Regions from separate parts of the Undibacterium sp. GW821-FHT07F11 genome, predicted to be linked through region 2. Evidence: riboswitches for the same ligand, from Rfam matches in the RefSeq annotation. Region 2 holds a riboswitch; the other holds the start of a gene.
What was found. A riboswitch is a leader RNA that binds a small molecule or an ion and turns the genes downstream of it on or off. The one in region 2 is predicted to bind cyclic di-GMP.
Positions count from the first base shown of each region.

Region 1: it holds a riboswitch for cyclic di-GMP, as region 2 does, so the genes downstream of both, AC07OI_RS27635 (response regulator) here and AC07OI_RS25615 (putative Ig domain-containing protein) in region 2, are expected to answer to the same signal.

Region 1 is NZ_JBWKQH010000013.1:126,437-133,877, reverse strand. It holds gene bioB (biotin synthase BioB) at 1-442, shown strand, start outside; gene AC07OI_RS27645 (acetyl/propionyl/methylcrotonyl-CoA carboxylase subunit alpha) at 569-2,569, shown strand; gene AC07OI_RS27640 (pyridoxine 5'-phosphate synthase) at 2,777-3,505, shown strand; cyclic di-GMP riboswitch class I at 3,672-3,756, shown strand; gene AC07OI_RS27635 (response regulator) at 3,796-4,704, shown strand; gene AC07OI_RS27630 (response regulator) at 4,781-5,146, shown strand; gene AC07OI_RS27625 (chemotaxis protein CheW) at 5,182-5,727, shown strand; gene AC07OI_RS27620 (methyl-accepting chemotaxis protein) at 5,824-7,441, shown strand, end outside.
Region 2 is NZ_JBWKQH010000011.1:225,125-232,565, forward strand. It holds gene AC07OI_RS25610 (multicopper oxidase family protein) at 1-545, shown strand, start outside; gene AC07OI_RS25615 (putative Ig domain-containing protein) at 609-2,834, opposite strand; cyclic di-GMP riboswitch class I at 3,092-3,178, opposite strand; gene AC07OI_RS25620 (hypothetical protein) at 3,445-4,113, shown strand; gene AC07OI_RS25625 (hypothetical protein) at 4,307-4,801, shown strand; gene gluQRS (tRNA glutamyl-Q(34) synthetase GluQRS) at 4,890-5,777, opposite strand; gene AC07OI_RS25635 (LysR family transcriptional regulator) at 5,802-6,719, opposite strand; gene AC07OI_RS25640 (pirin family protein) at 6,839-7,441, shown strand, end outside.

The sequences.
Region 1 (7,441 bases), on a different contig from region 2:
CCATGTACGCAGCGCCGGTCTCAAAGTATGTTGCGGTGGCATCGTAGGCATGGGTGAATCACGCCGTCAGCGCGCCGGTTTGATCGCACAACTGGCGAACCTGAATCCCTATCCAGAATCCGTACCTGTCAATCATCTGGTGCAGGTAGAGGGTACGCCTCTGCATGGCCTGGATCCGCTTGATCCGCTGGAGTTTGTGCGCACGATAGCCGTTGCCCGCATCACCATGCCCAAGGCGCGTGTGCGCTTGTCTGCAGGCCGTCGCCAGATGGGTGAAGCCGTGCAGGCCATGTGTTTTTTGGCGGGTGCGAATTCGATTTTCTACGGTGATAAATTGCTGACTACGGCTAACCCGGAAGCACAGGATGACCGTGTCTTGCTGGACAAGCTGGGCTTGAAGACGCGTGGCAAGGTAGAAGCGAAGGCTGGTAGTTGTTCTTGAGGAAGACCTTACTTCTTCAGCACCGAGTGCACAGAGAAAATGGAGACACAGAGAAGGGCAAGTGCTTTTCTCTGATGAAAATCGTAGTCAATTATCGTAGATACATCCACCCAAAAGGTTAGAGACATGTTTACCAAAATCCTTATCGCCAACCGTGGCGAAATTGCTTGCCGTGTTGCTGCTACCGCACGCCGCATGGGCATCAAGACTGTCGCTGTGTATTCCGAAGCCGATGCTAATGCCAAGCATGTCGCGGTTTGTGATGAGGCAGTATTGATAGGCCCTGCTGCTGCCAAAGAAAGTTATCTGCGTGCCGACAAGATCATACAAGTCGCATTGGCGACGGGGGCGCAGGCGATACATCCTGGCTATGGCTTCCTGTCAGAAAACAGTGAATTTGCTGAAGCTTGTGCCAAAAATGGCATCGCCTTCATCGGCCCGCCAGCTTCTGCGATAGAAGCCATGGGCAGCAAGTCTGCAGCGAAATCCCTGATGGAAAAAGCCAATGTGCCACTGGTGCCTGGCTACCATGGTGATAATCAGGATGCAGATTTTTTGCATACCGAGGCTGACCGTATCGGTTACCCGGTCTTGCTCAAAGCCAGTGCCGGTGGTGGTGGCAAGGGCATGCGTGTCATTGAGAAATCGGCTGACTTCAAGGATGCGCTGGCATCCTGCAAACGTGAAGCCATCAATTCTTTTGGTGACGATAAAGTGCTGGCAGAAAAATATCTGCAAAGACCACGTCACATAGAAATCCAGGTGTTTGCTGATACCCACGGCAATTGCGTCTACCTGTTTGAGCGCGATTGCTCGGTGCAGCGCCGCCATCAAAAAGTGTTGGAAGAAGCACCAGCTCCAGGCATGACAGCAGAACGCCGCGCCGCCATGGGCGAGGCTGCCGTGGCTGCTGCAAAAGCAGTTGGTTATGTTGGTGCCGGTACGGTGGAATTCATCGCCAACCAGGATGGTTCTTTCTACTTCATGGAAATGAATACCCGTCTGCAGGTTGAGCATCCAGTGACAGAAATGATTACCGGTACTGATCTGGTGGAATGGCAATTGCGTGTAGCTGCCGGTGAAAAATTGCCGCTGCAACAAAGCGAATTACAGATCCATGGTCACGCCATAGAAGCACGCGTGTATGCAGAAAATCCTGAAAAAGGATTCCTGCCATCGATAGGTACTTTGCGCCATGCACGTACTCCCGTTGCAGTGAATTTTGAACTTGGTGGCGCGACTGATCCGGCGGCTTTCCGTATCGATAGCGGCGTACGTGAAGGCGACACGATTTCACCTTTCTATGACCCCATGATCGCCAAGATGATAGTCTGGGGCAAGGACAGGAAAGAAGCATTGGCGCGCATGGCGCAGGCATTGGCGCAATACCAGATCGTTGGCCTGCACAGCAATATCGCCTTCCTGTCGCGTCTGGTGACCAGCACGGCTTTTTCTGGTGCTGATCTGGATACTGGTCTGATAGAACGCAATCAGGCAGAACTATTCCCTGCACCGGTAGCCGCGAACCTGACAACGCTGGCACTGGCGGTTGTCTCTCTGTTGAATTCAGAAAAATCAGCAAGTGGTAGTAGTGACCCTTGGCAATCCAGCCACGGCTGGCGCATGAACGGCCTCATGCAACGCAGCCTGCAATTCACAGAAGAAGAGCAGGCGCATGAAGTGCAAGTGACTTACCTTGCAGATGGCTGGCAAGTGCAGGCCGGTGCAGCGACAGCGCAAGTCAAACTGGCACTGGCCGATGAAAATGATATCGTCATCAAGATTGCAGAACAGACTGTGGCGGCTACCGTAGTGCGTGATGGCGAACATTTCCACGTCTTCAGCCAGGGTAGACACACTGACCTGCATTACATCGATGCGCTGGCACATGCCGGTGAAGCCGAGGCTGAAACTGGCCGCCTGACTGCACCCATGCCAGGCAAGATCGTTGCCGTGCTCGTCAACAAGGCGCAGGAAGTGAAGAAGGGCGATGCCCTGCTGATCATGGAAGCCATGAAGATGGAACATACGATTTCTGCACCGCATGATGGCGTCATTGATGAAGTCTTGTATGCGATTGGCGATCAGGTGACTGAAGGGGCGCAGTTGCTGGCTTTCCAGCAGTAAATCTTTGCCTGAAGCTTGTCCCGTAAAGCCAGCACTGTTGTGCTGGCTTTACTTTTTTATCACCAGATCATTTAAGTAAAACAGATACGCCAGCAAATCACCCCGCTGTGTTACTTGTACAATTCGACAAGCAAGTCCATGATGAATACCTGAACAGAAAATTGTTCCAGCGATTTTTCATTACCTTGCCCAGACTTTGGAATCACCATGACCGCACTCTCCATCAACATCAACAAAATCGCCCTGCTGCGTAATTCACGTGGCCGTAATTATCCTGATGTGCAAGCCTTTGCTGCCCGCTGCCTGGACTTGGGGGCACGCGGCATTACCCTGCATCCGCGTCAGGATCAAAGGCATGCGCGTTATTCTGATGTGGAAACCCTGGGCGTGTTATGCCAGGCGCGTGGTGTGGAATTGAATGTGGAAGGTTATCCTGCGCCAGACTTCCTGGACGTCGTGAAGCGCAACAAACCTGCGCAATGCACGCTGGTGCCCGATGCGCCTGATCAGCTGACTTCTGACCACGGCTGGGATTTACGCAAGGACGCTGACTTTTTACGCCCTGTGCTGGCTGACCTCAGGGCGCTGGGCATACGCAGCAGTTTGTTTATTGATTACGACAATCAGGACATGCATCTGGCCAAAGAGCTGGGGGCAGACCGTGTCGAGTTATATACCGAACCCTATGCCGAGCATTTTGGCACGGTAAAGGGAGAAGAGATTTTCCAGGGTTTTGTTGCTGCCGCCAAACGCGCCCAGGATGCCGGGCTGGGGGTGAATGCCGGGCATGATCTGAACCTGAATAACCTGGCAAAATTCCTGACCATACCCGACATACTGGAAGTCTCCATAGGCCATGCAGTGATCGTCGAATGCCTGGAGCAGGGCATTGTTGAGGTGCTCGCAAAATACGCAAAAATCTGCCAGTCGTGCTAATTTTTATATTTTTTGCAAGAAAAAATGAAAAGCAAAAAAATGTTAACTTTTTCCTTGTTACTTGCAATTTCATGAACTACATTGGGGTAACGGTGCTTCGCATGAGGCACTGTGGTTGATGTACCGCCCTATGGATGAGGATTCATTCATAGGAATTTTCATCAGCGTTGTTTAAAGGCAAACCACCCGAAAGCGTGGGACGCAAAACTATAGGGCCCTCGCCAAACGCGGCACGGCAGCCAGGTACCGTAATCCGCATAGGCGGTTTTTCGTTAAGAGGTAGGTCGCTCATGAACAGCATTTCTACGGCGCTTCCCGGCGCTTCTAAAAAAATTCTGATTAGTGTATTTGGTTTGTCTGAGTATGAATTGCGTCTGGTACGCAGTGTGCTCAGCTTGACCATGGCTAGCGGACGCAAGCATTCCTATGCGCTGTTCGATGCCGGTCAGGCTGCTGACCCTGATATCGTCATACTCGACCCGGATAATAGCCAGGCCAGAGCGGCTTTGCAGGAACTTATAGCAACACGCAATATTCCTGAACCTGCCACGGTATTCATCTCCAATGCAGGGCAGGCGAAGCCAGGCAAATATCATTTATTGCATCCTCTGGTGCCGACCAAGATGCTGGCCTTGCTGGATCAGGTAGCAGATGAACTGGAAAAAGTTTGGCCAGCGGCATCTCCCGTCAGTACAGCAGTTGCTCAGAAGGCAGAAATGGACAAAGCAGCTATTGTGCAGCCTCTGCTGCAAAAGAATTTCCCGGCATCGGTCTTACAGACCGGTCACCGTGCTTTGATCGTGGATGACAGTCCTACTGCGAGAATCAAGATCGACCTTGAATTGCGCTCCATGAAGATCGCTTCCGACTGTGCAGAAACAGGTGAGCAAGCCCTGCAGATGCTGGAGAAAAAAACTTACGACATCATCTTCCTTGACATCGTCATGCCAGGCGCAGATGGCTATGAGATTTGCAAGATCATACGCCGTCATCCACAAACCAAACGTACTCCTGTCGTCATGTTAACCAGCAAGTCTTCTCCCTTTGATCGCATACGTGGTTCTTTGTCTGGTTGCAGCAGCTACCTGACCAAACCCGTAGAGCACCTTAAGTTCCGCGCAGTGGTGGAAAAGAGTCTCAGTGGCGGTGACGCCAGTCTGGGTCTGGACAAGGGGCATGGTCTGGCCATGGGAACCTGACACGAAGCCAAAGTCTGCATTTTTACCTCAGCCCTGAGGATCAGGGCGTTTCATCTACACATCTCGGGAGTACATCATGGGCATGAAAAAAGCACTCGTTGTTGACGATTCCACCACTGAACTGGCCAACATCAAAAGCATATTGACTGATGCCGGTTATGTGGTGGTCACCGCATCCAGTGGCAAGGATACTCTGGAAAAAGCCAAGGCTGAAAAACCCTCGATTATTTTCCTCGACATCGTCATGCCAGAGATGGACGGTTATGAAGCTTGCCGCAGCCTGACGCAAGACCCGGCAACCAAGGACATCCCCATCATTTTTGTCAGCAGCAAATCACAAAAAGCCGACAAGATCTGGGGTCAGTTGCAAGGCGCCAAAGGTTATGTCGCCAAGCCATATACCGCTGACCAGATTATTGATCAGCTCAAAATAGCTGCCTGATTTTTAATTGAGTCAAACCAAACCAGGGAGCTGTCATGAGCCAGTTCACTTCCAGCGATGCCGGGCAGTCTAAAGATTGGCTGCCACCCAGCGTTGCTCTGGAGCGCTTCACTCCGCCAGGTGATTTGCTGTGGAGCGATGTGGCACCGCTAGTTGAAAGAAAACGCTATGGCTACCGCGTAGGTTCACTGAATTTGCTGATCAGGGCTGAGATGGGGAGTGAAGTGATACGGCCACAGGCGCTTGCTCCCTTGCCTGGTGCTGCCGCATTTCTGCTGGGCCTGATCAATCTGCGCGGCAACCTGGTTCCCATCTTTGATCTGGGGCTGGTACTCAGTGGCCGCAGGTCTGAAGTCACTGCATCGAAATTGTTTTTGATACTGGACAAGGCAGAAAATGCTGTTGGCATGCTGATAGACAGTTATCCGCAACCGCTGACGGAATTGCGCACCATCACACAAATGCCGCAACTGCCAGCAACACTGGAAGCCCACGTACCAGCGGCCTTCGTCAAGGATGACAAGGTCTGGCTGGACTTCAATCATGAAAGTTTTTTTGAAAAACTCAGCCGTAGTGCTTAAAGCATAGAGCATAAAACTTTAAGCTAAATCTGGTTGAACCCCTTCTGTTGATTTGATCAAGCAGTCTTTGTTGATGTTTTTCTTGTGGAGAGCAAAATGAAATTACGTACTCCGAATATTGGTATCCGGCTCAGTCTGGGATTTACAGCGGTGTTATTGCTGTTGGCGGTAACGGCCTGGCTGGCGATGTCCAACCTCAAGAGCATCAATGATGGTACCCACCGTATTGTGGACGGCAGTTATCCCAAGGTTGTGCTGGCGTACAAGATGCTGGGTAACGTTAATGCCAATGCACGGTCCATGCGTAATATGCTGCTCCTGAATGATCAATCGGCAGTTGAAAAAGAACAGCAATTGATTTTGTCACGCAGACAAAATCAGGAAGAAAATATCGCCAATTTCGAAAAACTGATCGCCAGCGATGAAGAAAAAGGCATCTTCCAGACCGCGACAGAAGCACGTACCAAATACGGTGCATCGCAAAGGGAATTCATGCGACTGGCAACAGAAGGTAAAAAGACGGAAGCGACTGCCTGGCTGCTGGGTAATCTGCAAGCCGATCAGGAAAAATGGTTTTCTTCCATGGATAGCCTGATTGATTACCAAACCAAACTGGTGAACAGGGACGGTTCCGCAGCCGACAGCACTTATCTGAATGCAAAAAATGTGCTGGCCGTAGTGGCTGCGCTTTCCATCTTGCTGGCAGCCGGTGTTGCTTACTGGATGACGCGCAGCATCACCAAACCGGTATCGCATCTGATCGGCGTTATGCAGAAATTGACGCAGGGCGATGCCACCGTCAGGGCGCGTAGTAATCACCCTGATGAAATCGGCAAGCTGTCACGCCAGTTTGACAAGATGGTGGATGAACGTGAAGCCAGCCGCAAATCCATCGAAGATGAAAATGAAAAACTTAATGAATCTGTGCTGGTCTTGTTGCAGGCAGTGGCGCAACTGGCGAGCAGGGATCTGACAGTGAAAGTACCTGTGTCCGCTGATGTGACCGGCGCAGTATCCGACGCCTTGAACATGTTGACCAGTGAAACTGCCAAAGTGCTGCGTGATGTAAGTAATATTTCTGCCGACGTGACGGAGGCAACGCTGAAAGTGAAAGCCCAGTCTGACAACGTGATGGCAGCAGCGGCGGAAGAAAGGCTGGAAGTGGAACATACGACTTTGTCACTGTCGAATGCCTCTGAAGAAATGCGTAATATTGCCGACCTGGCTCAAACCTGCAACCGCGCCGCTGATAATGCAATACGCTCGACAAGGCTGGCGATGGATACGGTAAACAGCACAGTGGGTGGTATTAACAGTACCCGCGACATCATACGCGAAACAGAAAAACGGATTAAACGCCTGGGTGAACGTTCGCAAGAAATTTCCGGTGTGGTCGGCCTGATTAATGCGATCGCCGAACGTACTCACATCCTGGCCTTGAATGCGAGTATGCATGCGGCATCTGCCGGTGAAGCCGGCCGTGGTTTTGCGGTGGTTGCGGATGAGGTGCAAAGGCTGGCAGAAAATGCGCGGCAGGCGACGCTGCAAATTTCTGGCCTGGTCAATAATATTCAACTGGAAACATCAGATACGGTCAACACCATGAACTCGGCAATTGCTCAGGTGGTAGAAGGCAGTCGCCTGGCAGAACAGGCTGGTCTGCAAATGCAGGCAACCCAGAATGCGACTTCTGAACTGGTGGAATCGGTACAGC
Region 2 (7,441 bases):
CACGCTGGCCTGAGGTGACGACGGACATCGCCGTGGGCCAGATGCGGCAGATGGAATTTGTCGCCGATGAAGAAGGTGACTGGTCCTTCCATTGCCACAAGAGCCATCACACCATGAATGCCATGGGCCATAGTGTGCCGTCGATGATAGGTGTTGATCATAAAGACGTGGCTGACAAGATCAACAAACTCATTCCCGCTTATATGACCATGGGTGACAAGGGCATGGCAGATATGGGGACGATGGAAATGCCGCTACCCGACAACACCATCCCCATGATGACAGGCGAAGGGCCATTTGGCGGGCTGGAAATGGGCGGCATGTTCAGCGTCGTCAAAGTGCGCAAGGACCAGAAACCGGGTGATTATAAAGACCCCGGCTGGTTCCGGCATCCCAAAGGCACGGTGGCGTATGAATATACCGGGCCGGTGGCAGATGCACCGCGCCCGCCTGCCGATCCACATGCCGGGATGGGGCATGGCGCGCGTGCTGTGCCGGAAGTTGAAGTGCAGGTGCGCAAGCCGCAAGGTCATAGCGGACATTAAGTTTCGCAAGCAAGAATGGGTAGTATCAGTAAGCCTGATTCCCCCATTCTTGCATTGGCTTTCTTATTTCGCCGTTACTGTCACTGGCATATTCACAGTTGCCGTCCTGCCGGTATTGTCAGTGGCTGTGATTTTCAGTGTATAGCTGCCTGTCACAGGATTACTCCAGCTTGTGATGATATTCGTGCCACTCATGCTGAAGTTTAATCCCAGCGGCGCACCGCTAATCGAAATAGATAGCGAAGTTGCGCCAGGCGCTGTGATACTGATGGTGCCCGTCAAGGCCTTGCCTGCCACACCCGTCATGGCAGGAGCATTGATACTCAGGCCAGATGCTGCGATGCTGATGTTGAATATCGCCTGGTTGCTCAAGCCAGTCTTGCTGTCTTTGACGATGACTGTGACGATATACTTGCCGACCAGTGGGCTGGCCCAGGTGACAGTACCAGCCTGGCTGATGCTCATGCCGGATGGCGCACCACTAAGGCTGTAAATCACTGCATTGGCTGAACTGGCATTTACATTGAACGACAAGGGGCTGCCGGCTATGCCATTGATCGTGTTGGCAGTGACTACAGGCGGCACAGGTGCTGTAATCGTCACCGTATATGTACCCTTGCCACTCTGGCCTGTTGCTGCATCCAGCGCAGTCACAATCACGATATATTTGCCCGCAACAGGTGCGGCCCAGGTGACTGTACCCGCGCTGCTGATAGCCATGCCTGATGGATTGCCGCTCAGGCTGTAAGACAATGCATTGCTTGCCGTTGCTGACACGGTAAAGCTCAGTGCAGTACCAGTCTGGCCACTGATGCTTGCAGAGGTCACGGTTGGTGCTGGCGTGACGATTGTGCCACTGAGGGTACCGCTAAGTATGCTGAGAAAATTACTGACATTCGGCGTACCCAAGCCAGTCAACTGATCATGCCCGGACTTGGCTGTGCAACTGGTACAACTGCCATTGCTGCCTTTGGCTATATCGGCAAATACACTGGCGTAGCTGCCAGGTACGGTGGCGATTTTGTTGTACAGCATGGCATGTGGTGCACCCAACACAGCTTTGCCTGCTTGTACCAGCGTCGCATTGGCAACAGCGATGATGCCTGCCCATTGCGGCGTGGCCAGGCTGGTACCACCGGCACTGACCCAGCTCACTGTGCTGCTGCCGGGTGTCATGATCGCTACATATTGACCAGTATTCGGATCAGAATTCATGGATACATCGGCCACTGTCCGGCGTGCAGGGGCGCCCATGCCTGGTACTGTCGTATTTTGATAGGCGGGGGTGGCGGTATAAGCGCTGACACCACCACCGGTATTTGACCAGGCAACTTCAGTTCTGCTGCCGCCCGAATAACTCAGGCTGGTCCCGCCTACAGCCACCACATTGGGTGATACTGCAGGCCATTCAACCGCCGGACCATTGTCGCCGGATGCTGCGAGATAAGTCATTTTTGCAGTGGTGAATGTATTTTCCACGCCTGCAGTCCAGCTACCTTCAGCAGCACCAAAACTCATCGATACCACACCTGGCCCCATGGCATTCGCCAGCCTGATGCCGCCCACCATGTTGCTCATGGAAGAATCTGCCGCTTCGATCAGGATAATACGGGCCAGCGGTGCGGTCGCATGCGCCCACTGCACATCGAGTGCAATTTCTGTCGCCCAGCCAGAATCATAGGCCGGTGCAGTACTGTTCATGCTGCCAGCACTGGTGCTATACACCACAGAAAATTCACAGCTTGTGGCAGATGCTGCAGATAAAGGCAAGACGGTACCGGAAGCGATATTTTTTACAGCGCATGCAGGCAGGCCAAATTTTTGATTGAAGGCATTCAGTTCTGCCACGATGTTGGGGTCATGCTTTGCATTGACGATATAAATTGTCTGACCCGCGCCCAGCAGGGCAGCTTGTGCCGCCGTCAAGTTGCTCATGCTTGCGGGCAGTGCTGGCAAACCATACGCGGCACGTATTTGTGCCGGAGTATAAGTGGATACCACGCCAGTACCAGCTGATGGCAACACATCAATCTGGCCCGCCGCAATGGGTGGTGGTGCCAACTGCGGGCGAGGCAATGAGCGTATTGCGGATACTGTCAACCCACGACCACGCACGCCTTGCCATTCGCGCGGTATGGCTTGCATTGCAGCAGGCACGCGGGCTGATCTGCTGCCATCCATGACATCAATATCGGCAGGCGCATCAAGCAGGACTGGTGCGAGGTGAAATGTGGGCTGGGTGTGTTGAATCGCCACGTCTGGCGGGAGTACGGGTACGGCGATTTTCAATGTGGTCGTGCCTGTAGCGACCTCTGCTGGCGGTAAGGTAATGGCAGCATTGCTGATCTGGGGGCTATCGCCACCACAAGCTGTAAGAAGACTTGCCGTGAAAAGTAGACTCAGCCATGTAAGTAACTTAAGTGGCCTGAGCAACCTGAAAAATATTCTTTTTTTGATAATCACGTATGCACTCCGATATCAGCAGAGGGCGGTGATTCGGCAGTAAATGAAATGCCCAGGCGATCAAATGCTTTAGCAATAACATTACCGGCAACCCCGCTGCCATGGCGCATATGCGCTGTAGGCCGGTGGCTTTGCGTCGCCGTTTTTCAACGGGTTTGCCCTCAAGTTTTGGAAACAGAAAATTACAAATTCAGAGTATGAATTTTTCGATTCAAAAGGAAGCAGAAAAATGTCAAGGATTGTTGAAATCGTGTAGCTAAAACAAGCTTCGATCTCGCTTTGATGACAGAAAATGAAGATTGTTGTTTTACTGGCTTTTGAATAAGACAAAAGTGTTAATTTGTAAAATCATTTCCCATGTTGTTTTCGCCATGGCAGCATCTGCGAACTTTTAATCGGTTGATTATCTTTTCGAATTGAACACAATAAAATACTTATGAAACTTTCTCCACGCATCTCCCACGCCACAATTCTGATTTGCCTGACACTTGCTTGTGCAAGCTCACAAGCGGCAAAAATCAGCCTGGATGACTGTGATTTGATTACTGCAAAACCCCTGCGTGCAGATTTCAAGGACTGGCTGGCAAAAAATCGCAAACTGGCTGCCGATGGCAATGTTGAAGCACAAACCTACGTCGCCGCAGAAGCAAGTAATCGCCTGGCCTGTCTCGAAGAAAAAATCACTGAAAAATCAGGATGGTCAGTGACGATGACAAGTGGTGACGGCAGCAGCGAAACCACGTCCAATCCTGGCATACCAAATATCAAAAAAAATGCAGATGCCTATGCGGCATTGAAAGATGCTGTCAAATATAGCCATCAGGCCGGTGCGAATGACCCTGCCTATCGAGGTATATCGGCACAACTGGTGTTGCGTTATCAAACGGTCTTGCCAGAAGCACTGGAAACTGCCTATGAAGATGTGGCTGGTGCCAATCAGCTCGAATGTGTACTCAAGCGCAAATTCGGCAAACGGGATGCACAGTATGCCTGTGCATCGCACAGGACTACCTTGGCACAATTGACGACTAAAGTATCAGCTGAGCGCCGTGCTTTCCTTGATCAAAAAGCAATGCAGTGGGCAGCGGATTTCCCGGTTAAATAAGTTGCCGCAAGATATGTTTACATCAGTTTTACATTAGGCTCGCCATGCCTGGCTGTGTTGGCTAACGTACAGACCCGAAAGGACATGTAGAAGTAAATTGAACTGGGAAGTCAACAGATATGCTTTACGAACGTTATAGTACTGTAAGCGCTGTATTGCTTCTTTGGTTAACGTAATGGAAATGGAGTACGCAATGATAAACATGACATGTAAAAGAGTATTGCTGGCGACCGCAGCCTGTGCATCACTCTTCATGACCGCACAGACTCAGGCACAAGATGTGGGTGTCTCTTTGCAATTTGGGCAACCGGGATTTTATGGTCGTGTTGACGTTGGTAATTTCCCTCAACCTCAGGTGATTTATCGTGAGCCACGCATCGTAGAAAGAGTGAGGGTAGTTGAACCTCCCTTGTATCTGGTGGTGCCGCCAGGCCATAGAAATAAATGGGAAAAGCATTGCTATCGCTACAATGCCTGCGGTCGTCCGGTGTATTTTGTCCAGGAAAACTGGTACAACACTCAGGTAGTGCCGCGTTATCGCGATGGTTATTACCGTGACCACGATTACAGGCATGATGCTTATCGACGTGACGATAATCGCCGTAATGACTATCGTAGAGATGACAGGGGTAATGACGATCACGGGCGCCATGGACACGGACGCGGCAGGGAACATCCTGAGCATTGATTTGACATTAGCTGACGCCAGCTAACATTAACATTAACATTAAATGCTGACAGGTTTCACTAACAAGGGCTGCATTGCAGCCCTTGTTTTATTGTGCATCTGCACTCTCCATTTTCGCTTTCCACGCCTGAATTGCCAACGACCAGAAAGCGGAAATATCGGTGATTGTTGATGGTAAGGTCAATCCCAGGAATTGTGCAGCCGGTAGCAAGGCTTCACGTAGTACATCATTATCACCACGATCAAATGCGAGGGCTCCAGTTTGCTTCGACAGCTTTTCACCATCTGCATTGGTGACGACTGGCACATGCAAATAAGAAGGGGTGGGCAAGCCCAGCAATTCTTGCAGATAGATTTGCCGTGCAGTTGAATCGATCAGATCTGCGCCGCGCACCACGTGCGTGATACCTTGTGCGGCATCGTCGACCACTACTGCCAACTGATAAGCCCAAAAGCCATCGGCACGCTTCAATACAAAGTCCCCGACCTCGGTCGCAAGGTTTTGTTGCTGCATGCCAGCCAGCCGGTCTGCAAAGGTATAGATTTGATCCGGCACGCGCAAACGCCAGGCACGGGCAATTTTGCCCGCTGCCAGACCGTGACGGCAAGTGCCCGGATAAATCTGGCTGGCTGTTTCACCCAGGCGCAGGCGCGAATCAGCGATTTCCTTGCGTGAGCATGCGCAGGGATAGAGATTGTCACCTAGCTGGTTCAAGGCAGCTTCGTACAGATGCTGGCGCTTGCTTTGCCAACTGATATCGCCATCCCAGACCATGCCAGAGCGTTCCAATGAGTTGATGATATGCTGGTCTGCGCCTTTGACATTGCGGTCAAAATCCAGGTCTTCCATGCGCAGCAGCCATAGCCCGTCATGGGCTTTGGCATCAAGATAGCTGGCCATGGCGGCCACCAGCGAACCCATATGCAAGGGGCCGGTCGGCGAAGGGGCGAAACGTCCTATGTATTTTTGCGTCATCTGTTTTGTTGGCGTGGATGTTCTTCAGTTACCTATCAACATGCGTTGCACGACAGGGTCTTGCAACTTCTGTAAAAACCACAACAAGGCCTTGCCCTTGTTGGCATTACGCCAGACCAGGCGGTTATCTTCTGGCGGGCGGTGGGCGCTGGTCTTCTTTTCTATCAGCGCACCGCTGCGCAAATGTGGCAATGCAAGGCGACGTGGCAAGTGCCCGCAACCCAGGCCGGCCAGTTGTGCCGCCAGCTTGGCGTGCATGGTGGGCACGGTCAGGGTATCTTGCCCGCTCAGCAAGCCTGCCGTCATTGATGGCAGGGTCAGGCCAGTGTCACCAATGGCAATTGCCCTGTGGGCCTGCAAAATAGCCGGAGTCAGCGGTTCTTCTGCCTGCGCCAGCGGGTGTTGTGGTGCTACGGCAAATACCCATTCCACACTGCCCAGCAAACGAGTCTGAAATTCACCCTGCATGCGTATGGCATCCGGCCCGTAATAGGCAGCGCCTATGGCAAGGTCGGCGCGGCCAGATACCATGGTTTCCCAGACACCCGACAAAATCTCCTGGCTGATACGGATACGCGTGCCACACGCCTGTTGTTCAAATTCCTTGATCAAGGGGATGATATCGTCGAATTGTATGATGCCATCAATGACGATGCGTAGCTCTGCCTCCCAACCGCTGGCGGCACGTTTCACGCGGTTTTCAAGCTCCTGTGCGGCATTCAGCAAATGCCTGCCCTGCATCAATAACTCTTCCCCGGCAATAGTCAGCTTGGCCCTGTGGCCACGCCTGTCATATAGCAGCACATCCAGGTCTTCTTCCAGCTTGCGTATGCTGTAAGTGATGGCTGAGGGCACTTTATCCAGAGCCGCTGCAGCCGCCGCAAAGCTGCCCTTGCGGTCTATGGCATCGAGGATTTGCAGGGCTTCAAGGGTCAGGTTCACGATTGTTCAAATAATTTGAATGAGTTGTATGAAATTCTACCCTTATGTCAAAGAATTTGCATGTATATAGTGTGTACATCGCCTGAACACACTCTTCAGGAAATTTGAAAGGGACTTATATGATTACGCTCAGACCATCACAAGAACGCGGCCACGCCGAGCACGGCTGGCTGAAATCACATCACAGCTTTTCATTTGCAGAATATTACGATCCGCAGCATATGGGTTTTGGCCCACTGCGTGTGATTAATGACGACTGGATCGCTCCTGCGATGGGTTTTGGTACGCATCCTCACCAGAACATGGAAATTATTACTTACGTGCTCGAAGGTGCGATTGCGCACAAAGACAGCATGGGTAATGGCAGTACGATACGTCCAGGTAATGTGCAGTATATGAGTGCAGGTACTGGTGTGCGTCATTCGGAATTCAATCCGGCCAATAACGAGCACACACGTTTGCTGCAAATCTGGATACAGCCAGACCAACTGGGTGGTGAACCTTTGTACGGCGAGAAAGAATTCAGCCGTGAAGAAAAACAGGGTCGCTTGCGTTTGGTAGTTTCTGGCGATGGTGCCGATGGCTCCATCAAGATCCGCCAGAACGCACGTCTGCAAATCGGCTTGTTTGATGCAGAACAAAAGCAGGAAGTAGCACTGGCAAAGGATCGCCTGACCTATGTCCACGTAGCGCGTGGTGAATTGCAGGTAAATGGTATGTCC